DNA from 3 places in the Bartonella sp. bp_1 genome. Region 2 is predicted to be linked to each of the others. Evidence: predicted binding sites of a transcription regulator. Region 2 holds the regulator's gene; each other region holds the start of a gene.
What was found. Region 2 encodes LexA, which represses DNA repair genes until DNA is damaged. Its sites were predicted from a motif close to TGTTCNNNNTGTGTTCNG; they were not measured.

Region 1: ruvC (crossover junction endodeoxyribonuclease RuvC) is a predicted target of LexA. The motif match lies at 4,369-4,386, and genes of this name have one in related genera.
Region 3: uvrA (excinuclease ABC subunit UvrA) is a predicted target of LexA. The motif match lies at 3,456-3,473, and genes of this name have one in related genera.

The regions. Positions count from the first base shown of each region.
Region 1 covers NZ_CM147851.1:1,976,383-1,984,645, forward strand. Annotated here, with positions in the region: gene ACYZ97_RS09840 (CHAT domain-containing protein) at 1-1,679, shown strand, start outside; gene ybgC (tol-pal system-associated acyl-CoA thioesterase) at 1,712-2,155, opposite strand; gene ruvB (Holliday junction branch migration DNA helicase RuvB) at 2,145-3,182, opposite strand; gene ruvA (Holliday junction branch migration protein RuvA) at 3,209-3,820, opposite strand; gene ruvC (crossover junction endodeoxyribonuclease RuvC) at 3,817-4,326, opposite strand; gene ACYZ97_RS09865 (DUF1465 family protein) at 4,435-4,956, opposite strand; gene ACYZ97_RS09870 (OpgC family protein) at 5,130-6,347, opposite strand; gene ACYZ97_RS09875 (thiamine phosphate synthase) at 6,588-7,247, shown strand; gene ACYZ97_RS09880 (tetratricopeptide repeat protein) at 7,244-8,257, shown strand.
Region 2 covers NZ_CM147851.1:878,254-886,516, reverse strand. Annotated here, with positions in the region: gene ACYZ97_RS04390 (N-acetylmuramoyl-L-alanine amidase) at 227-1,369, opposite strand; gene ACYZ97_RS04385 (Rne/Rng family ribonuclease) at 1,904-4,540, shown strand; gene lexA (transcriptional repressor LexA) at 4,696-5,400, shown strand; gene rimO (30S ribosomal protein S12 methylthiotransferase RimO) at 5,508-6,821, shown strand; gene ACYZ97_RS04370 (RidA family protein) at 6,837-7,184, shown strand; gene ACYZ97_RS04365 (arginyltransferase) at 7,279-8,022, shown strand; gene ACYZ97_RS04360 (YrbL family protein) at 8,112-8,263, shown strand, end outside.
Region 3 covers NZ_CM147851.1:1,105,999-1,114,261, forward strand. Annotated here, with positions in the region: gene gyrA (DNA gyrase subunit A) at 1-1,821, opposite strand, end outside; gene ACYZ97_RS05450 (MarC family protein) at 2,110-2,733, shown strand; gene ACYZ97_RS05455 (single-stranded DNA-binding protein) at 2,741-3,253, opposite strand; gene uvrA (excinuclease ABC subunit UvrA) at 3,489-6,395, shown strand; gene ACYZ97_RS05465 (FAD-binding oxidoreductase) at 6,404-7,861, shown strand; gene ACYZ97_RS05470 (NAD(P)H-hydrate dehydratase) at 7,945-8,263, opposite strand, start outside.

The DNA of each region.
Region 1 (8,263 bases), 1.1 Mb from region 2:
AAGGCAACTGCCAAAAAGCCATTCAATATCTCAACAAATCCTCTTTATGGAGTGACATGATTTACGGCCCTTTGGATCCCATTTCGATCTACCGCCTCAAAAGAGCAGTTTATGCATTATCATATGAAACAGATGGCGCCGTTGATGCCTATATAAAACTTGAACAGCGATTGCGCCAATGGCAACGCCGTGAACTCTTTGCAACATCCGATCCTTTCATCATCGATCAAATCGCCAAAAGTACACATGAAGACATCAGCCGGATATTTACTTTTGCACTCCATGCATCCCTAAAAGATCCTAAAGCAACATTGTTAATCGAAACAATTGCACACGAATGGAAAACGCCAATCTCAATGGAAAGACAATTTCTTCTCCAGCAGCACAATGCTTTAACAAGTGATGATAAAGAGCGCCTCAAAACGATTGACGCACTCAGAGTACAGCTTTACCAATCACAAGACCCTGTAGAAAAAGCAAAGTTTCAACGTGATCTGACAATCAATGAATCGAAACTGACAGATCGTTTAAGTACCTTGCGCACACAAATGGACGTCCAAAAAAACACCGGACAACAACAAGCCGATAAGGATCGAGCCCTACCTATTTATGCCGATGAAGCCATTATTGATTTCATCATTATAAATTCAAAAATGTCAGACAATGCCGAAATGCAAGATTATCTCTTTGCGATAATCACACTGGGAAGTGATAAAAGCTTCGTTCATGTTCTCCAGTCCGCTCACTCTATTCAAGCCATGCTTTCAGAACAAAGTCAGATAGACAGCTCTTCTGGAAATGAAAGCCTGCGTAAATTCTACGATATATTGCTTGCACCACTTGAAAAAAATCTTAAAGATATCAGACATATCTATATCGTACCCGATGGCGAACTGGCTCTTGTGCCTTTTGATTCCCTTCTCGATAAAAATAACCAGCCCTTTTTCATGAAGCGGGATGTCACCATTGCACGCAATCGTTCCGCTATTGATTCAATGCGCAAAACGCCTTCTATAAAAGATACGACCGCCCTTCTTATCGGCAACGTCAGCTATCCCGAACATATGCTGCTCGCTCCTTTACCCTATACAAAAATTGAAACACAGGCCGCACATGAATTGCTTGATAAAAAATCGGCCAAAACCATATGGCTTGGCGGTTCAGACGCCAATGAGCGCAATATTTATAAGGAAAGCCGCAATAAAACTATTATTCATTTTGCCACCCATGGATTTTTCAAACCCGATTCTACAACACAAGATGATCCATTGGAGCGCAGCGGGATCATTCTTTCAGCGCCGACGCAAATGACAAAACAGGACAATCCGGATAATGACGGCATATTGCACGCATCCGAGATCATGCACTGGCCGTTGCAAAATACCGAACTTGTCATTGTTTCTGCTTGCGAGACGGCAGATGGCGATATCAGCTATGGAGATGGTATTTTAGGTTTTTCTTCCGCATTGGCGGCCGCCGGTGCCAAACGCAGTCTCTTGGCACGCAAGCAAGTCTATGACGATCAGGCTTCCATTTTCATCATTCGTTTTTATGAATATGTAGCAAACGGCTTTTCATACGAACAAGCAATTAATGCAGTAAAACGGGAAGTTTACCGCCACGAACTACCCCATGTCAGCCTTGAGACAGCAACAGCCTTTGTCCTGATTGAAAACTGATAGCTAAAAAGAAAATTGACTGCGGCTTATGATCAATGCGCCAGCTGAAAACTTTTAGGAAACCGCCGCGGGCGTCCCTCTTCATTGATAATCGCTGCTTCAACACGGGCTACGACCAGTTCCACATCATTACAAAAAATGGCCTGTTGCATGCTGACACGCGCGCCGCTAATTGCTGTAATTGATGTTATAATCGTCACCAGATCATCAATACGTGCCGGTTTTTTAAATTCGATCTCCATACGTCGCACAATCCATGCCAGTTTTTCACCCGTCTCCCCCTGTGCCAATTGCGTATGATGAATACCGCTTGCCCGCAAAAACTCGGAACGACCACGTTCTAAAAACTCAAGATAACGGGCATGATAGACAACACCGGAGAAGTCTGTATCCGCATAATAAATACGCGCCTGCAAACAATGACGACCATCTTTTAGAATACCGTCAAGCGCTATATTTTCTTGACTATTCGTCATCTTCAAATAATCCAAATTGCGGCGTTGCAACTGTTTGCGGTGCAGCCAATCCCATATGTTCAAAAGCTTTCGGTGTCATAATACGCCCACGCGGTGTACGCTGGATAAAACCCTGCTGGATCAGATAGGGTTCGATAATATCCTCGATAGCATCGCGCGGCTCCGAAAGACCAGCCGCGATTGTTTCAATTCCAACCGGTCCACCGCCAAAGTTTTCCGCAATCATGCTAAGATAACGCCGATCAAGCTGATCAAGACCGCGCCCGTCAACCTCTAGCCGCAACAAAGCTTCATCGGCAATCCTGCGGTCAACAACATCTACACCACCAACAAGAGCAAAGTCTCGCACCCGCCGCAGCAAACGCCCGGCAATACGCGGTGTGCCACGTGCACGCGCCGCAACTTCATGCGCACCATCGTCGGAAATTGCAATTTTCATCAATCGCGCACCACGGCGGACAATCTGTTCCAGCTCTTCCACCGTATAAAAATTCAACCTTACCGGAATGCCAAAACGATCACGTAGCGGCGTCGTCAAAAGTCCCAAACGGGTTGTCGCCGCCACAAGAGTGAACTTTGCCAGATCAATCTTGACCGAACGCGCTGCTGGCCCTTCACCGATAATCAGATCCAGTTGATAATCTTCCATAGCCGGATACAGGATTTCCTCGACTGCCGGACTGAGACGGTGGATCTCGTCAATAAACAACACATCGCCTTCTTCCAAATTCGTCAAAAGCGCTGCCAAATCACCTGCTTTGGCAATAACCGGCCCCGATGTCGAACGAAAATTAACACCCAGTTCACGTGCCATAATTTGTGCCAATGTTGTTTTACCCAATCCGGGCGGACCGACAAACAGCACATGGTCCAGCGCTTCCTTGCGCGTTTTGGCCGCTTCAATAAAAATTTTAAGATTGGCGCGTGCTGCCGCCTGACCGATAAAATCGTCGAGCGTCTGCGGCCGCAATGACGGATCACTATCTTCACCACGCATATCAGCCGAAATCAAACGATCATTTTCCATCTAAGCGCCTTGTTTTAACATTCTTCTTACCGGGAAAGCGCCTTCAAGCCAAGCCGGATCAGTGTTGCAGATGGTGCATCTTCACCAGCCTCTTTTAAAGCTGCTGAAACGGCATTGGCCGCCTGATCGCGTGAATAACCAAGATTGGCAAGAGCTGAAACCGCATCACCCACAGCTGAAGAGGCAACACCATCACCGATATTTTGCTTAAGCGCCATATCGCCACCACCACTAAAGGCAGGGGCCTTGTTCTTAAGCTCGGTGACAATACGCTCAGCCACTTTTTTACCAACTCCCGGCGCGCGACTGACCATAGCAATGTCTCGCAATGCTATTGCATTAGCCAACTCACTGGCCGACAGCGTCCCTAAAACCGCAAGAGCCACCTTGGCACCAACGCCTTGTACATTCAGCAGGAGGCGAAACCATTCCTGTTCAATCTTGGACGAAAACCCAAACAGCCGAATGGCATCCTCCCGTACCTGCGTTTCTATAAAAAGAATAATGTCCTCTCCCGTTCCCGGAAGGTTTGAAAGTGTACGCACAGACGCAAAAACCACATAACCAACTCCATGAACATCGATGATCAAATGATCATCATCGATTTCATCCACAATACCTTTAAGTTTGCCGATCATGCGCTAACTTTCATTTTAAGAGCCAGAGAAGATCGATTATGTGCGTGGCATATAGCGATTGCCAAGGCATCTGCCGCGTCACTTGAATCAAATTCCGCTCTGGGCATCAAGACTTTGACCATCATATGGATTTGCTGCTTTTCACCATGTCCAACACCGATCACTGATTTCTTGACCGCATTAGGGGCATATTCAGCAACCTTTAATCCCGCTTGAGCCGGCACGAGCAATGCAATGCCGCGTGCCTGTCCTAGTTTTAATGTTGCACCTGCATCCTTATTGACAAAGGTCTGCTCAACCGAAGTCTCATGCGGTTGATAGTGATGAATAATACTGCTCAACCCTTCATATAGCTGGCACAGTCGTGAAGCCAGATCGCATTTTTCATCGGAACGGATTGTACCGGCCCCGATAAATTTCAAACTATTGCCAAGACTTTCAATGACACCCCATCCCGTGCGGCGCAAACCTGGATCAATACCTAATATACGAATCGCTTCTGTCATTGCCCGACCTTATCCAATTTCTAGAACGGATAATAGAAAAATGTGAACAAAAGGGAAACAAAGTAAACAGATTTATATCAATTTGCCTGTATAAGACGATGGCAGACACTAACGCCTGTCGAAAGCATCCTGTATCCGTCCAATCTGGCGGGCAACAGGATTATGCACTTCTTCATGCGGTTCAATGATGCTGTCAATATCATGATCAAGGCGCCGCACACGCTCTTCCAACTGCAGTGAACGCATGACAAGATCACGAAAATTCTGCGGCAATTGCAGCCAATCAGGATCAATATCCTGTTTTGAAGGCGTCTCAAGCGAAACCTTGGCCTTCTCGGCTGCAATCTGCTCCTCACTCATTTCCTTTTCACGTCCGGCGCGAATAAGCAAAAGCCACGAAGCAACCTGCATGAGTCTTGTGCTCATCCGCATGGCTTCTGCCGTATAAAGATTGGTTACAGATGAAGATAAGGTCTTGGCAAGATGTTTGCCTTCACCATCAATATAAGCGGCTGTTTCTTCAATCAAGGCCATGCCATAGGCATAAAGCTTGTCAAAAACCACGCCAAAAGCCTCATGCTCCATCAGCACAATCATATTATCTGCCTGTTGTGCATGTGCCTTGGTCATGGCGAATACTCTATGCCTTTAAATAACTGATATAAAACCCCTGATCACCATAAAAGTTTCATGGGCTGTTTCCGGCTCAAAATGCATCAGTCAAAGCAGGAAAGCAATCACAGTCTTAATGCAAGGTTAATGCGGTCAAATACACCGACATTGCCACTACTTGATATTGGTCATTACAGCTTGGAAAGCGCAGGCACCGGCTCTGCCGTTGCCTCGTCACGCACGGCTGCTGATGCAACAAGCGATGCATCCTGACGCTTACCAGATGTCAACTGTTTGATCCATTCCAGATAATAGGCAACAGTAAACTGCATAATAATACCGGTTGCAATCAACAAGGTATCATAAGGAAGGCCGCCGGAATTAACTTTTTTAAGAACTTGCTCCGCCATGGCCAGAATGGTGCCGGCAACAAAAACAGCAAGACTGTGTTTACCAAGAATAGCCAAAGGATGGTGAATATTGACACGGGCAAGATTGGACAGGCGCGGAATCATAACAACCACATAGGCAAGCGACAAAACATGCAATAGACGCGGCACAGACAAGAATGTCTTGTTAAAACCGGTCAATGTCCGCGGCAATCCCATGGAGGGATCAATCCACCACCAACCCAACCGTACCCACAAGAACGACATGACCAGATAACCGATTGCCAATGCCAACAATAAAGGATGGGATGGCAGCTTTCCGCCACGGCGCACATGGATAACCGCAACCATGCCAATTACGAAAATAAGCTGCCATGAAAGCGGATTGAGAAACCACAAGCCCTTGGTCGGATAATTATGCGGCGCCACACCGAACCAACCGGCCACAAGATAAAGGACAACCGAAAACGCAACCAACAGTTTCAAGCTGCGTGAGGCAAGGTAAAGCATCAAGGGTGATGCCAGAATAAGCACCATATAAAGCGACAATATATTATTATAGCCCAACTGGTGACCAAGGGTAACCAGACCGACAAGCCCGTTTACCGGATCCTTGAGCAAAGGCGCAATATTGATCTGCTTTAAAAAAGCCGGATGATGGAAAAATACCGCAGCCGATAGAAAAATGGCCAATGATACAAGTGTTGTCAGAATATGGGTCGAATAGAGCGTAAAAGACCGCCGCCACAATTTTAAAGTCAGCAGCAAACGGTTGCCAACTTCAAATTTGGCACCATAAGCCAAGCCGACCGCAATACCGGAAATAAGGACAAAAGCCTCAGCCGAATCAGAAAATCCATAATGCTTATGGGTCAAATATTCAAAGATCGTCCCCGGCACATGATTGATAAAAATCGTAATCAAAGCCAATGCACGGAACACATCAAGACGTGTATCACGCGGCGCTTTGATGGTGCCGTTACCATTTTCATTGCCATAGAGTGGCTTTACTGGCTTCAATGACTTTCTCCGCTTCACATTGACCGATAGAAACACAACACACATCTATCCATGTCGAACTTCATCATATCCGAAATAATTCCATAATTGTGCCCTTTTTATCGCCATGCTGGTCAACTTTCATTCCATCTTGAAATGCAACGTTAGATAAGAATGAAAAATCGTAACCATCATTTAATGAGAACTGTTGCACATTGGGATCAAAATCCACACCATGGATCAAGCCGGAGCAAAAAGAGAATGAGTAACAACAAAGCCCCCCTTTTCCCCGAATGTGTGCTATGCCTTGATGTCCAGAAAAACATCTCACCCGACAGAATTAAAAAAATCCTGTCCGCTTCAAAAGCAGGCAGTGTCATTCTTTATGACAGCAACCATGACGAAGCTGCCTTTCAAGAAAAAGCAGCCCCGCTTGTCACGGCCATACAAGAGATAGGTGTTGCCGCCATTATTGCCGGAGATAGCCGGATTGCTGGCCGCCTAAAGGCCGATGGCATCCATATTGAATCCAGCATAAGCGAACTGGCCGACACAATCGAACGCCATAGCCCGGATATGGTTGTCGGTTTTGGCAATATCAAAAACCGTCATACCGCTATGGAGGCAGGCGAACTCAATCCCGACTACCTGATGTTCGGCAAGCTCGGTGCAGATACCAAACCAGAAGCCCATCCACGCAATATCGCCTTGGCATCATGGTGGGCCGAATTAATGGAAATTCCAGCCATTATACAGACCGGACAAGCCATTGAGAGTGTCGAAGATGCTGCCGCAACCCATGCAGAATATGTGTCACTGGAAAATATTATTTTTGGCGCAAATAACGAAAACATGATAATAGACCAATGCCTTGCAATCTTGCAAAAATATCCTTTCGAAACCGGAGAAAGCGAATCGTGACCCGTATCATTGCTGCACTTTTATTGACGGTTGCGCTTGTCCCTACTGCAGGTTTTGCAGCAACCACCCCCAAAGAGGCATCCCCTCGAGACGACAATCACGCTGCAGACAGCCATGATACGAAATTCGAAATTCTCAAACCCGGTGAATTTGATGCCGCCTATCAAAATTATATGGTCGGGCGCTATACAACCGCTTTTCATCTGGCTTTGCCACGTGGCGAGAACGGCGATCCACGTGCGCAAACACTGCTGGCCCGTCTTTATATGGAAGGCAATGCTGTCGCTCCTGATGGTGCGCGCTCTGCTCTTTGGTATAGCCGTGCCGCTGCGCTGGGTGATCCGCAGGCACAATTGCGCTATGGTCTACTGCTCTTCAACGGCAGTTTTGTTACCCGCGACCAGAAAAAGGGGGAAGATTATGTCCATCAGGCGGCTGAAGCCGGTGTACCGGAAGCTTTTTTCTATTATGGCAGTCTTTTGATGAACAAGGTTGGCGGTGAACCGGCCGCCGATGTCGGCCTGACATGGTTTTTAAAAGGAGTAGCTGCGGGTGATCCCGATTCGGCCTATGCCGCGGCTAAAATTCTGGCCCATGGCACACCGAAAGTTGCCAAGGATGAAAAGGCTGCGCGTAAATTATTGGAAATGGCCGCAGCAAAAGACCATGCACCGGCTCAGGTTGAACTTGCCAACTGGATGATCAATGGTCGCGGCGGCCCGCGTGATTATGACAATGCCTTCAACTATGATCTGCTAAACGCAACACGCGGCTTTACACCGGCACAAATTAATCTAGCGCGCCTTTATCGCGACGGTATGGGAACAGAAGGCGACACTGTTAAAGCTGCAGCGTGGTATATGGTGGCACAAAAAGCAAACATGATTGCCCCTGATCTTGATGACCTAATTGAAGGTTTATCGGCAGAACAACTTGAGAAAGCGCGTAGCCTATCTCTCTATTATCAACCCAATCTAATCCCGCCACCGGCAAAGATTGCTAAAAATTAAATCATC
Region 2 (8,263 bases):
GCCAGCGTAAGTAAAGCGGTAGACGCCATTCCCAGACTAACAATACTTTTAAAAAATTTAATCATATTAACAGGTCGCCACTTTATTTCCGCTCTACCGCATACACATACTCCACTGGCGATAATCATCCTTCAGTGAATTTGCAAGCGCCTTATCGTTTAACTTATTGTCATTCTTATGACCATAAAAATCATTTTTGCCTTATATAGGCGTTATTAACAGGCTATCAATCTCTTTTGATCCTGCCAGCCCTGTAATCGGCGAAACTACGAACAGACGAAGCAATGGATGCCGCCATTTTTTTCCGCCATTGCGGATTCGTTATCAACTTTTCATCCTCATTATTCGACAAATATCCAATTTCAATTAAAACAGAAGGAACATCTGGAGCTTTTAACACCTGAAAACCGGCATAACGATGCGGATTATTAATCAACAATATATTGTTATTTTTAAAATTCGAAATCAGGCTATCGGCAAAATTGACAGAAAAACTGTGGGTTTCACGTCGGGTTAGATCAATCAGTATATCAGCTATTTCAGGCTGTTCATCCGGCGGCAATCCATCAAGAAGATCTGCCTTGTTTTCTCGTTCGGCCAATAATTTGGATATATCATCGGATGCTTTGTCAGAAAGAGTATAAACGGTGGCGCCGCGTAAATCACGCACATTAATTGTATCTGCATGAATAGAAATAAAAAGATCGGCACCATAGGCACGCGCTTTCTGGACGCGCTCATTAAGCCTCAGAAATACATCACTATCACGTGTTAAAAACACATCCAGCCCGGAAGTTCGCTCCAATTCATCACGTAGTGATCTGGCAAAAGCCAGCGTTACGTTTTTTTCCAGTATATCGCTTAGCCCCTTGGCACCGCTGTCAATGCCACCATGGCCTGCATCAATGACAACACGGAAATCATTGGCTCCCTTTTGTCTGGTAGTATCATCATTTTGTAAAAATGATTTTTGATATTGCCTGACTGCTTTATCAAAGGATGCGCGATCCGTTTTTTCTATATCTATAATCAGTTGCCATAAACCACCGTCCAAAGCCCCAATCCTGGCATTATCAATATTGATATAACGATTGGCGTGTAAAATAATGCGCGAGCTGGCATTTCCCGTAGCGCCATATCGTACGGCATTAATCAAGCCATGCGTTGCAACAGTTTCAGCCGGATTAACAAACTCCATAGCATCCATATCAATAACAATCCGTGTCGGATTTTTAAGAAGCTGGATCCTATAATCAGGTCTCTGATTGAAAACCGTAACAATCCGTAGCCGATTATCGTCGCCAACAATACGAAGACTGATCATTTTCAAATGATCATTGTTTTTTTCTTGAGCATCCAAAGACGTCACAAAAAAGGCGCCTAAACCAACCAATAAAAGGCAACAAAGAGTGATAAAACGTTTTATCAAAACCATTTTTTCCGCCAAAGCATCACACCGAAAAGGCTCTGTCCAAATATTGCTACTTGTCATAAGCATAATATGCCAATAAAAGCGTATCGTGGTGAATTGGTCATCGAATCGAATGTCTTATAGTACATTCTTCCCTTGCCCATCAACCTCTAGCGGCGCAGGCATCGGCGAACAAGGTTTATTTTACCTATCGTTTCCGCAGATGACCGCGCTTTTGAATAAAGTTTCGTGATCCGGCATAACCGGATTTGAGAAAAACCGTTTTGTGGAGACAGCGCAGGATTATGTCTTTTCCGGCTATATCGATATACAGCTCTCATTTGGCTGCGATCACCGCGAACTTACCGCGCTCTTTATCTATTTTTTCTGCAAAACAGCCATTTAACGGCAGACATCGCGCCATTTCAAACAGCTTTGATCATACAAAGCCTTTGCTTGCTTTATCGCGCGTCGCCTTCAGGATTATTTACAATGTCAAACAAAATGCTTATCGACGCCTCCCACCAGGAGGAAACACGGGTTGTTGTTGTTCGTGGAAACCGAATTGAAGAATTCGATTTTGAATCTCAGCACAAAAAACAGTTAAAGGGAAATATCTATCTAGCCCGCGTCACAAGGGTAGAGCCTTCTTTGCAGGCTGCTTTTGTCGAATATGGTGGCAACCGTCATGGTTTTTTAGCTTTTTCCGAAATCCATCCCGACTATTATCAAATTCCGGTTGCCGATCGTCAGGCTCTTATTGAAGCTGAGGAACAGGCCGCTATTGAAGATAATGAAGAAGATGACCTGATCGCTGAAAAAAGCGCTAAAAAGAAACGCGGGCGTCAACCCAAGAAAGCAACAATAGCAGAAGACGTAGAAACCGATACGCTCCATGAAGATGCAGAATCTGTTGACGTTGAGCCTGATGAGGACAACGAAAATAGTGAAGACAGCATTGAATCAGTCGGCGCCGGTGATGCGATGGAAGAAGTGCCGACACAACGATTCCAGCGCAAGCAATATAAGATACAAGAAGTTATTAAGCGCCGCCAGATTTTGCTAATCCAGGTAGTCAAGGAAGAACGTGGCAATAAAGGTGCGGCGCTTACAACCTATCTGTCGCTGGCCGGACGCTATTCCGTACTTATGCCCAATACAGCTCGTGGTGGCGGTATTTCACGAAAAATTACTAATGTACAGGATCGCAAGCGCCTTAAAGATATTGTCAAGGAACTTGAAGTCCCCAAAGGCATGGGCGTTATTTTGCGTACAGCCGGTGCCAATCGTACTAAGGTCGAGGTTAAACGCGATTATGAATATCTAATGCGTTTATGGGAAAATGTTCGCAATCTGACACTTCAATCGACGGCACCTGCCCTTGTCTATGAAGAAGGTAGCCTGATCAAGCGATCGATCCGCGATCTTTATAATAAAGATATTAGCGAAATTCTTGTAGCCGGAGATGAAGGCTATCGCGAAGCTAAAGATTTCATGCGCATGCTTATGCCAAGCCATGCAAAAGTTGTTCAGCCCTATCGTGATCCCTACCCTATTTTTGCCCGTAATGGCATCGAAACACAGCTAGATAAAATGTTGCAGCCGCAAGTCACATTGAAATCTGGCGGTTATCTTGTCATCAATCAGACTGAAGCACTTGTCGCAATCGACGTTAACTCTGGTCGCTCGACAAAAGAACATTCAATTGAGGAAACAGCCTATCAGACCAACATAGAAGCGGCAGAAGAGGTTGCCCGTCAATTACGCTTGCGCGATTTGGCCGGTCTCGTTGTTATCGACTTCATTGATATGGATGAGAAACGCAATATTCGTGCTGTTGAAAAACGGTTGAAAGATTGCCTAAAAGATGACCGCGCCCGTATTCAGGTCGGTCGTATTTCCCATTTTGGTCTTATGGAAATGAGCCGGCAGCGCATTCGGGCTTCCGTTCTTGAAAGCACAACCCAGCCCTGCACCCACTGTGGCGGTACCGGGCATGTGCGTTCAGATTCTTCACTGGCCCTTCATGTCGTTCGTACGATTGAAGAATACCTTCTACGCAATGGCCATTTTGACATTACGGTCCGTACACCTGTTTCTACCGCTCTTTATGTTCTCAATCATAAGAGAACAGTCCTAGCGGATCTGGAAAAACGTTTTGGTCTTGTTATCAACTTCGAAACAGATGAAAGCGTTGGAAACCAGCATCTTATTATCATCAAGGGGGCTGAGGCAACCGGCACGCCCGCTGCACCAATCCAGCTTCTGCCGGTTGAAGAAGAAGACCCAATCGAGGATATCACTTTCGAGGACGAAGAAGAAAACAACGAACAGACAGAATCACATCGTCCGTCGAGAAACCGCCGTCGCCGTGGACAACGTGGCGAGCGCCATTCTGATAATGAAAACGGGCACAACCAGAATATTGAATCATCTGACAGTGAACGTGAAGAGGACCGCCGCCGCCGTCGTCGTCGTGGACGTCGCGGTGGACGCCGCAATCGGGATGGTGAATTTGATCGTCGTCGTCTTCCCTATGCAGAACCAGTCGGTGCATTTGCCGAACAGGCTCTGCGTGAAGTACGCGAAGCACGTCGCCGCCGTCATGCACCAGCAGCTGAGCCTGTCGGCAACCTTGATACATTTATTGCACCTGACCAAGTTTCTGAGCCTAAGACACAAACAAAGGCCAAGAAATCACGTCGCAACAACAAGACAGCACCATCGACACAAGAGATAGTCGACATTGCTGTTGCAGAAACACCTATAGAAAACATCAGTGAAGAAGCGCCTAAAAAACGTGGCCGCAAAAAAGCTGCACCCAAGCAGGCAGAAGTCACAATTGAAGTAGAATCTGATATTAAAGAAATTGAAGAATCTGCCAAGAAAACAAAAAAAGCAGTAATTAGACGCAGTAAAAAAGCAGCTAACGAGACAATAAAAGATCAAGAGCCTGCAACTAACTCAACAATTGATCCTCCCAAGAAGACTACGCGCACCAAAAAAGCTGCATCTAAAAAGACAACAGAAGAAGCTATAAGCGAACCCGTTGTCACATCTTCAAACACCGAACCGGAGGCCGAAAAGCCCAAGCGTGCCGGCTGGTGGCAAAGAAAAAGCTTTTTCTAATAAGTCTAAAAATATGAATAGAGAGACCTTGGGTCTCTCTATTCATTATCAAATATCCCATTTAAAATTAATTTTTTTGAAACCCTTGCAGAACAATAATGGAACATATAGTGTATGTTCTTGTTTTGTTTTCATTGATTCTGTTGGGGACCATTATGCTGACACGCAAACAACATGAGCTTTTGTTGTTCATTCATGACCGCATGAAAGAGACGGGCATTCCCCCTTCTTTCGATGAAATGAAAGAAGCTCTTGATTTGGCTTCAAAGTCAGGCATTCATCGCTTGATTACTGCTTTGGAAGAGCGTGGCTTTATACGCCGTTTGCCTAATCGTGCTCGAGCATTGGAAGTTGTACGTCTTCCTGACTCCATTGCTCCAGGCTTGGCACCAGCTGGTGGTTTTCGTCCTAGTCTGGTTAAAAACACTGCACCTGCCCAAACCAAAATGGCAATGCCTACCGATATGGAAGAAGCTGCCAATGTCAATGTTCCCTTGATGGGACGCATTGCTGCAGGTGTTCCAATCTCAGCCATAGAACATCAAACAAATACACTTTCCCTACCTGCCGATATGATTGGTGGCGGTGAACATTATGCGCTTGAGGTTAAAGGCGATTCCATGATTGAAGCCGGTATTTTTGATGGTGATACCGTTATTATTAAAAAATCAGACACGGCAAGTCCAGGAGAAATTGTAGTAGCCCTTGTTGATGATGAAGAAGCAACATTGAAACGCTATCGTCGCAAAGGAGCGTCCATAGCACTAGAAGCCGCCAATCCTGCTTATGAAACGCGTATTTTTGGGCCAGACCGGATTCGCGTTCAAGGAAAACTTGTTGGCCTGATCCGACGTTATTAAGACTACTTTTATGACGATGGGCATTTATTGCTTGCCTGTTTCCTATGTGTTATGGGCAACAAACGAATTTTTCACTTGCCTAACCGGTTTCTATGTCAGGATAACTCATGCCTTCACCAAGAATAAGTTTTGTTTCATTGGGCTGCCCTAAAGCCCTGGTGGATTCCGAACGTATTATTACCAGCCTGCGTTCTGAAGGGTATGAAATATCCCGTAATCATGAAGGTGCGGATCTTGTGATCGTCAACACTTGCGGATTTCTCGATTCTGCCCGGGATGAATCATTGGCTAATATCGGTGAAGCCATCAAGGAAAATGGTAAAGTTATTGTAACAGGCTGCCTTGGTGCCGAGCCTGATATTATCCGTAAAGCACATCCCAGTGTTATGGCGATTACTGGCCCGCAAGCCTATGAAAGTGTGCTTAATGCAGTTCATGAAGCCGCGCCACCCATCCATGATCCGTTTGTCGACCTTGTGCCAGAACAAGGAATTCGCCTGACGCCCCGCCACTATGCCTATCTCAAGATTTCCGAAGGCTGTTCCAACAGCTGCAGTTTCTGTATTATTCCGCATCTTCGCGGCAATCTTGTATCTCGTCCGATCGCAGATGTATTACGCGAAGCAGAAAAACTCGCTAAGGCAGGTGTCAAAGAACTGCTTGTCATTTCACAGGATACAAGTGCTTATGGCGTTGACTTAAAATACGCTAGTAGCACGTTTAAAGATCGTGAAATACGTACTAAATTTCTAGATTTGGCTACAGAACTCGGTGAAATGGGCATATGGATTCGTATGCACTATGTCTACCCTTACCCGCATGTTGATGATGTTATTCCTTTAATGGCAGACGGCAAGATACTTCCTTATCTTGACATCCCCTTCCAGCATGCTTCACCAACAGTATTAAAAAACATGAAGCGTCCTGCCCATCAGGAAAAAACAAGCAGGCGCATTGAAAAATGGCGAGAAATCTGCCCAGATCTTGCTTTGCGCTCTACCTTCATTGTTGGCTTTCCCGGTGAAACAGATGATGATTTTGATATGTTGCTGCACTGGTTGAATGAAGCAAAAATCGAACGTGCAGGTTGTTTCAAATATGAACCTGTTCATGGTGCACCCTCCAACGCATTAGGATTGTTAGAGGTTCCAGATGACGTAAAGGAAATGCGTTGGCGCAAATTTATGGAAACCCAGCAAAAAGTTTCGGCCAAGCTACTCAGCAAAAAAGTTGGCAAACGACTGCCTGTCATCATCGACAAAGCCGATGGCACACAGGCAATCGGTCGCAGTAAATATGATGCACCTGAAATTGATGGCAATGTGCACATCACATCACGCCGTCCGCTGAGACAAGGGGACATCGTAACAGTAAAAATAGAAAAATCAGATGCTTATGACCTTTATGGTATAGCTGTATAAATAAAAGGAAAGACAATGACGATCACCAGACTTGAATCCAACAACCTTATGAGTGCAGTCGTTAGCTATAACAAGATGGCATTTTTAGCCGGACAAGTCGGGGAAAATGGTGGGGATATTACCAAACAAACACAGGACGCTCTGGCAGAAGTCGATCGCCTTTTAGCCAGTGTAAATAGCGATAAATCCATGATCCTCTCAGCGACAATCTGGCTGAGCGATATGAGATATTTCGAAGCAATGAATGCTGTATGGGAAAAATGGGTTGATCCTAACAATACGCCTGCACGCGCAACTGGCGAAGCCAAATTGGCGTCCCCTGATTATCTGGTTGAAATTATTGTAACGGCCGCCACACGCTAATAAAAATAAAACAACACGCTGGCCATAATCATTCTACATTATATGACAACCAAGGTGTTGCAGTTTTTGACATCATATCTGGATATCGGACAGAATGAGCGAACACGAAACGGTAAAACCGCAATTCTATTTGACGGCACCGCAACCGTGTCCTTATCTTGACGGGCATTTTGAACGGAAAGTGTTTACCCATCTTTCTGGTCCATTTGCCTGTGATATCGGCAACCTGCTCAATCAAGGTGGTTTCAGGAGATCCCAAAACATAGCTTATCGGCCAGTTTGTGAAAACTGTCAGGCATGCATATCCGTGAGGGTATGCGTTGCTTCCTTTTCCGCGGACAAATCAATGAAACGCATTGAAAAACGAAATCACAATATTCTCTCAAACCAGTGCCTTCCACTTGCAAACCCGGAACAATACATACTCTTTCAGGACTATCAGGACCATAGACACCCTAACGGGGGGATGGCCGATATGACAATGAAAGACTATCAAATGATGATCGAAGATACCCATGTAGATACAATGGTTATTGAATATCGCAATGATGATATGGGAGCGGCAAACGATTGCATGTCAAGCTCGCTAGTCGGCGTGGCCCTGACCGATGTTATCAGCGACGGGTTATCTATGGTCTATTCTTTTTATAGACCGTCTCTCTCTCAACGTTCACTTGGCACTTATATGATACTTGATCATATCAAGCGAGCACGAGATATGGGCCTCCCTTATCTCTATCTTGGCTATTGGGTCGAGGGGTCGCATAAGATGAATTATAAACAGCGCTTCAGACCACAAGAACGATTAATCAATGACCGATGGCAATATATAGAATAGCTGTCCTCCCCAACAGGGTTCTTTGTGCATTTACTTGCTTATCCATTGCGCGTATGTTCCCGAAAATTTTATGAATACATGCGTGAACCATGACCTCCATTATCAAGATATCAGATCAAAAACCTTTATTTGCCGGAACATCACGAGCTGTCTACGTACATCCTGACAATAAAAACCTGCTGATTAAAATACCGCTGCAAAAATGGATCAAAAAAATCTACGGCTATTCGACTGTAAAACG
Region 3 (8,263 bases), 230 kb from region 2:
CGTGATACGTTCACCCTGTTGCAATGGCAGCATATTGATCAGTGCCTTGCCGCGCGATTGCGGTGTTCCGACGGGTAGACGCCAGACCTTTTCCTTATAAACAATGCCACGTGACGAGAAAAACAAGACCGGTGTATGGGTATTGGCCACGAACAGGCGGGTCACAAAGTCCTCATCCTTGGTCGACATACCCGAACGGCCTTTACCACCGCGGCGCTGGGCGCGATAGGTAGAAAGCGGCACGCGCTTGATATAGCCGGAATGGCTAACGGTAACGACCATATCCTCACGGGCAATCAGGTCTTCATCGTCCATTTCTGCGCCACCAAGACCGAACTCTGTGCGACGCGGTGTGGCAAACTCATCACGTAACGCTACCATTTCATCCTTAACGATGCCCATAATCCGCAAGCGAGAGCCAAGAATATCAAGATAATCGGCTATTTCGACGCCAATTGAATTCAATTCATCAGCAATTTCGTCACGCCCCAAGGCCGTCAGTCGCTGCAAACGCAATTCAAGGATCGCGCGTGACTGTTCTTCCGACAAATTATAGGTATTGTCTTCATGAATAATATGGCGTGGATCATCGATCAGCTTGATCAATGGTGCCACGTCAGAAGCCGGCCAGCGACGTGTCATCAACTGGTCACGTGCGGTTTGCGGATCTGGTGCCTTACGGATCAATGCAATGACTTCATCAATATTAGCAACAGCAATCGCCAATCCCACCAAGACGTGGGCGCGCTCGCGGGCTTTGCGCAACAAATATTTGGTACGACGGCTGACCACTTCCTCGCGGAAGGTAACAAAAGCACGCAGCATATCAAGCAGAACCATCTGTTCCGGCTTGCCGCCATTCAACGCCACCATGTTGCAACCAAAAGAGGTCTGAAGCTGTGTGTAGCGATAAAGCTGGTTTAATACCACATCGGCAACCGCATCACGCTTCAATTCAATAACAACACGATATCCCTCACGGTCAGACTCATCACGTAGGTCGGAAATGCCTTCAATACGCTTATCACGTACCAGTTCAGCCATTTTTTCAATCATCGTGGCTTTATTGACCTGATAAGGAATTTCAGTAACGACGATTGCCTGACGGTCACCACGGATTTCTTCGATATCAACCTTGGCGCGCATAATGACCGAACCACGGCCCGTCTCATAGGCCGAACGGATACCGGAGCGCCCAAGAATGATACCACCCGTCGGGAAATCAGGCCCTGGAATAATCTCGATCATCTCATCTAATGTGATGTCCGGATTATCGATCAGTGCCACACAGCCATTAATGACCTCGCCCAGATTATGCGGTGGAATATTCGTTGCCATCCCAACGGCAATACCACCCGAACCATTAACCAGAAGATTGGGGAAGCGCGCCGGAAGAACAGCAGGTTCCTGTTCACGGCCATCATAATTGTCCTGAAAATCGACTGTATCCTTGTCGATATCCATCAGCAAGGTTTCTGAAACTTTTTCCAGACGGCACTCGGTGTAGCGCATGGCTGCCGGAGGGTCACCGTCAATCGATCCAAAATTACCCTGACCATCAATCAAGGGGCTACGCATCGAAAAATCTTGCGCCATACGTACAAGCGCATCGTAAATCGAGGAGTCTCCATGCGGATGGTATTTACCCATCACTTCGCCGACAACCGTTGCTGATTTGCGATAGGATTTATTATACCCCAGCCCCAGCTCATTCATGGCGTGGAGAATACGTCGATGCACAGGTTTCATACCATCGCGCACATCGGGAAGCGCACGTGACACGATTACGCTCATGGCATAATCGAGATAGGAACGCTGCATTTCCTCAATAATATTTACAGGCTCAATACCATTGGGCTCATCAAAAGAAGGCGGCAAGGTTTGATCGGTCACGACAACAACACTCTCTATTTCAGAATCAATTCAATCAACTTTATAGCCAAAAAAGCATCAAAGCGCCACTTGAGGCACCTTTTTTCATCCGTAATTTACTATTTTATTTCAACAACTTAAATCATCAACATAAAAAGCAGTGGATGACTTATTTTTTATAAGGTCATATTGTGGGCATTTAAGTGCGAATTAAGAATCAAACAGGGAAGTAAACCGATGATAGAAAATACCACCATCATCAGCGCCCTTATTACATTGCTGGTCGCCATCGATCCACCTGGTCTCCTCCCCATATTTTTAGGGGTAACGGAGGATATGAATAAGCATCAGCGCCACTTTACCGCACTTTTTGCTACCATTGTATCCTTTGCCGTGTTGGCATTCTTCGCTTTTGGCGGCATATCGATATTGGCGACACTCGGCATTTCCATGGGGGCTTTTCAAGTCGCAGGGGGGATCCTGCTCTTTACCATCGCCTTTGAAATGATCTTTGAAAAACGCTCAACACGCAAAGAAAAAAGCATACAAAACGACATAACCAAAGACCACATCCGCAATGTCGCCGCCTTCCCCCTTGCTGTGCCAATGATAGCCGGCCCCGGCTCAATCTCTGCCACCATACTCATTGCCAGCGACCATCATGGCATTCGAGGGGCTGGCACGACACTCTTCATCATATTGATATCCGTCATCATATGTTACGGATTCATGGCACTTGCAGGGCCAATTGACCGCCTTTTAGGCTCTACTGGCCGTAGTATTGTAACCCGTCTGTTCGGCCTTCTGCTTGCGGCATTGGCCGTGCAATTTGTTGCCAATGGGATACGCACCCTGTTGTAAGGTAAACCTAAAACGGCACTTCGTCATCGAGATCGCGGGAGAAATTACTGCTGCCAGATGATCCACCCGACTGACTACTGCCAAAGCCGCCCTGATCAAAACCGCCTTGCGAACTACCGTAACCACCGCCGGATTGATCACTAATCTGTCCACGGCCGCCGCCTTCACCACGACTATCAAGCATCTGCAATTCACCGCGATATTTCTGCAGCACCACTTCCGTCGTATAACGGTCATTACCGTTCTGATCCTGCCATTTACGTGTCTGTAGCTGACCTTCAATATAGAGTTTGGCACCTTTTTTGACATATTGCTCGACAACCTTGGTCAGATTGTCGTTGAAAATAACAACACTATGCCATTCGGTACGCTCTTTACGCTCGCCAGTATTACGGTCCCGCCAGCTTTCCGATGTTGCAAGACGCAAACTTGCAACCTGATCACCAGAATTGAGGCGACGGATTTCAGGATCAGCCCCTACATTTCCAACCAGAATAACCTTGTTAACACTGCCAGCCATAACACCACTCCAAGCAAAAAGGCGATACGCCTAAAAAAGATCGCGTCACCATACAGTCTTTTGTACATAACGGCAGTGCATGCGGATGGATTTATATGTCTTTCCACAGAACTTATAGCCATTTCATTCGTTCATGATATGCATAATGATATTATCAAAGCCATTGCATTTTAATATAAAAACACCTATCTGATAACCTTCTTGTTCCATTTTTGTTCTTATTCTGGAATCCTCCATGGTCGATCATAAATTCATTTCCATTCGCGGCGCGCGTGAACATAATCTCAAAAATATCGATATCGATCTGCCTCGCGACAAACTCATTGTCATGACCGGACTATCGGGATCAGGCAAATCATCACTTGCCTTTGATACGATCTATGCAGAAGGCCAGCGCCGTTATGTTGAAAGCCTTTCAGCTTATGCACGCCAATTTCTAGAAATGATGCAAAAACCCGATGTGGACCAGATTGACGGATTATCGCCCGCCATCTCCATCGAGCAGAAGACCACCAGCCGCAATCCACGTTCGACTGTTGGTACCGTGACTGAAATCCACGATTATATGCGTCTACTTTTTGCCCGCGTTGGCGTTCCCTATTCACCGGCGACCGGCCTGCCGATCGAAAGTCAAACCGTAAGCCAAATGGTAGACCGTGTCATGGAACTGGATGAAGGCACCCGTCTTTATATCATGGCACCAATTGTACGCGGCCGAAAAGGTGAATATCGCAAAGAGTTTGCCGAACTTTTGAAAAAAGGTTTTCAACGCGTCAAGGTTGATGGCGTCTTTTATGAAATTGCCGATGTCCCTGCTCTCGACAAGAAATACAAACATGACATCGACGTTGTGGTTGACCGTGTTGTCGTACGTGCTGATCTAGCAACGCGTCTTGCCGACAGTCTGGAAACATGCCTAAAGCTGGCCGATGGACTTGCTATTGCCGAACTTGCCGACAAGCCTCTACCGGAAAACGAAACATCCGGCGGCTCAGCCAATAAATCAAAAAATGAAACCCATGAGCGACTGATCTTCAGCGAAAAATTTGCCTGTCCCGTATCCGGTTTCACAATACCTGAAATCGAACCAAGACTTTTTTCATTTAACAATCCCTTTGGCGCCTGCCCGACTTGTGATGGTCTGGGAACGCAACAGGCGATAGATCCTTCAATCGTTGTACCCGATGAAAGCCTGACCGTACGCAATGGCGCTATTGCGCCATGGGCCAAATCATCATCGCCCTATTATATACAAACATTGGAAGCACTCGCCAAAGCCTATGGCTTCAAAGTTACAGAAAAATGGTCAACACTTGATGATGAAGCGCGCCACGCCATTTTATATGGCACCGGCAAAAAAGAAATCGACTTTATCTATAATGATGGTGTGCGCTCCTATACGACAACCAAAACATTTGAAGGCGTCATTCCCAACATGGAAAGACGCTGGAAAGAAACAGACTCAGCCTGGTCGCGTGAAGAGATCGAGCGCTACATGTCATCTTCGCCCTGCCCTTCGTGCAAAGGCTACCGTCTAAAACCGGAAGCACTTGCCGTAAAAATTGGCGGGCTGCATATTGGTGAAGTCTCGGAAATGTCGATTTTGAAATCTGACCAATGGTTTCAAAATATCGACAAAAATTTTAGCGAAAAACAAAAGGACATCGCCTATCGTATTTTGAAGGAAATCCGCGAAAGGCTAAAATTTCTCAACGATGTCGGGCTGGAATATCTGACCCTTTCACGTAACTCCGGCACACTTTCAGGCGGCGAAAGCCAGCGCATACGGCTGGCCTCACAAATCGGCTCCGGCCTGACGGGTGTACTTTACGTGCTGGATGAGCCTTCTATCGGCCTACATCAGCGCGATAATGCCCGTTTACTTGATACATTGCGCCATCTGCGCGACCTCGGCAATACAGTCATTGTTGTTGAACATGATGAAGATGCCATTCTGACAGCCGATTATGTGGTCGATATCGGACCGGCAGCCGGCATACATGGGGGTGAAGTTATCGCCAAAGGTACGCCGCAAGAAATCATGGAAAATCCGGCCTCTTTGACCGGCCAATATCTTTCCGGCAAAAAAGAAGTCAGCCTGCCGGCAGAACGGCGTAAAATTGACAAGAAGAAAAAACTGCACGTCGTGGGAGCACGTGGCAACAATTTGAAAAATGTCAGTGCCGATATACCGCTAGGCACGTTTACCTGCGTCACTGGCGTTTCGGGTGGCGGCAAATCGACTTTCCTGATTGAAACGCTTTTCAAAGCCGCATCAAGACGCATTATGGGCAGTCGTGAACATCCTGCCGAACACGACAAGATTGACGGATTGGAACTGCTCGACAAGGTAATTGATATTGATCAGTCCCCAATTGGACGCACACCACGCTCCAATCCCGCCACCTATACCGGTGCCTTTACCCCGATCCGCGACTGGTTTGCCGGTTTGCCGGAAGCTAAAGCACGTGGTTATCAACCCGGCCGTTTTTCATTCAACGTCAAGGGTGGCCGCTGTGAAGCTTGTCAGGGGGACGGTGTTATCAAAATCGAAATGCATTTTCTGCCCGATGTTTATGTGACCTGCGACGTCTGCCACGGTAAGCGCTATAATCGTGAAACACTCGATGTTCTGTTTAAAGGCAAATCAATCGCCGATGTGCTGGACATGACAGTAGAAGAAGCCGCTTCTTTCTTTTCAGCCGTACCGGCCATCCGTGACAAAATGGAAACATTGGTCAAGGTTGGTCTCGGCTACATTAAAGTCGGACAGCAGGCAACCACATTATCAGGCGGCGAGGCACAACGTGTCAAATTGGCCAAAGAATTGTCACGCCGTGCGACAGGTCGCACATTATACATTTTGGATGAACCGACAACCGGCCTACATTTCCATGACGTAGCCAAGCTTCTTGAAGTATTACATGAGCTGGTTGATCAGGGTAACACAGTAGCCGTCATCGAACATAATCTGGAAGTCATCAAAACAGCTGACTGGATCATCGATCTTGGCCCTGAAGGTGGTGACGGCGGTGGTGAAATTGTCGCCGTTGGACGACCGGAAGATATTGCTGAAGAAAAACGCTCCTATACCGGCAAATTCCTAAAAGAGCTGCTGGAACGACGGCCGATTCATAAATAGGCCTGATTATGTTCAAGCGGGGACGGCGACAATTTTTAAAACAGGGAACGGCATTCGGCCTATCATCGATTGCCACCCCTTTTTTAAGCCACCCGGCTTTGGCAAGTGTCGGAATTAATGATGCAAGCGGTCTCAATTGGACACCCCTACACCATATCGAAAATATTGCTGCCGACCAAAAAGAAAAAGCAATCATTGCCTTACGCAACGTCCTTTACAATGCTCAAAAAGCCGATGTTCCTTTTCTCACTGCTGGTGCCTTACACAGTATGGGCGGACAGGCTATTCCTAAAAATGGCGATCTCGCCCTCTTTAAAAATGGCTGGATCAATATAGACCAAGCAGCACAAACAGCCTCTGTCAGTGGCGGCATGTGTTGGAACAGGATTATTCCCATTCTTGACAAACTGGGGCTTTCACCCAAAATCATGCAATCCAATAATGATTTTTCAGTGGGCGGCACCCTATCGGCCAATGCTCATGGATGGGCTGTGCCTTGGGGACAATTTACTAACAGCATCAAAAGCTTCAACCTGATGATGGCATCCGGCAACGTCATCTATTGCAGTCGAAATAAAAACGCGCATCTTTTTCATGCTGCTATTGGCGGCTACGGTCTTATGGGTATTATTGTCGATGTAGAAATCGAACTGGTACCAAACCAAAAGCTTGTTGCCCGATTTGACGAAATACCAAGTGCCGATATTGGCCCGTATTTTGTCAAAGAAATACACAACAACCCAAACATCAACATGGCCTATGGCCGCGTCGACATAAGCCTCTCCCGCGGTTTTGAGCAGGCCATGCTGATCAGCTATCATCTCGACGATGACCAGCAGAATCTGAAACCGGTTACAGGTGCGGGTCTTATAGACAAGGCAACCAAACCCATATTGCGCAAACAGGTTGGATCCGAGCCCATGAAAAAAATGCGGTGGTTTCTTGAAACAGATATCCAGCCATTTTTATCAACAGCACCGACAACACGTAACAGCCTGCTCAATGTTCCCTACGCTGTATTGGCAGACAAAAACCCAAAGCGTAGCGATATATTGCATGAATATTTCATCCCCCCCACCCAATTAGGCGAGTTTTTAAAAAGCGCACACCAAATCATCCGTGCATCAAAGCAACAGCTCCTCAACATCACCCTGCGCTATGTTGTTGAAGATCATGAAACATTGCTCAGCTATGCTGCCGGTGAGCGCATTGCCGCTGTCATGCTTTTCAGCCAGAAAAAAACACAAAAAGCAGAAGAAGATATGGCCGCCATCACTCGCACCATGATTTCCAAAGCACTGGAATTGGGCGGCAGCTACTACCCGACCTATCGTCTGCATGCAACGGAAGATCAATTCGCTCAAGCCTTTCCCAAAGCACACGAATTTGCAGCTCTCAAACGAATGTACGATCCATCACAACGCTTTTCCAACGCATTATGGAAAACCTATCTGGAGCAAATCTAAGGCCTGCTGTGTAAATTAATCCGGCTTTGCAATAAACAAGAATACGTATCATCTGAATTCAATATATGTGCCACACTTACAACTTATAATCTCTCCTCAGCAAGCGATGATAAAACTGTTGGAATCGCTTCAACCAGATCATCCGCTATTAGCCCCACCCCAACAGATCGGGCAGCCTCGGCATGAATATAAACGGCTTCTTTGGCCGCGATAGAAGCAGCTCTACCGGACGCAGACAATCCACCAACCAACCCAGACAATACATCACCGGAACCTGCTGTCGCCAGATAGGACGTGCCATTTGTGTTAATCGACGCTAATGAACCACAAGCAATAATCGTATCTGCCCCTTTATAGACCAATGTTGCACCGTTACATCTTCCTACCGCAGCCTTTGCCTTC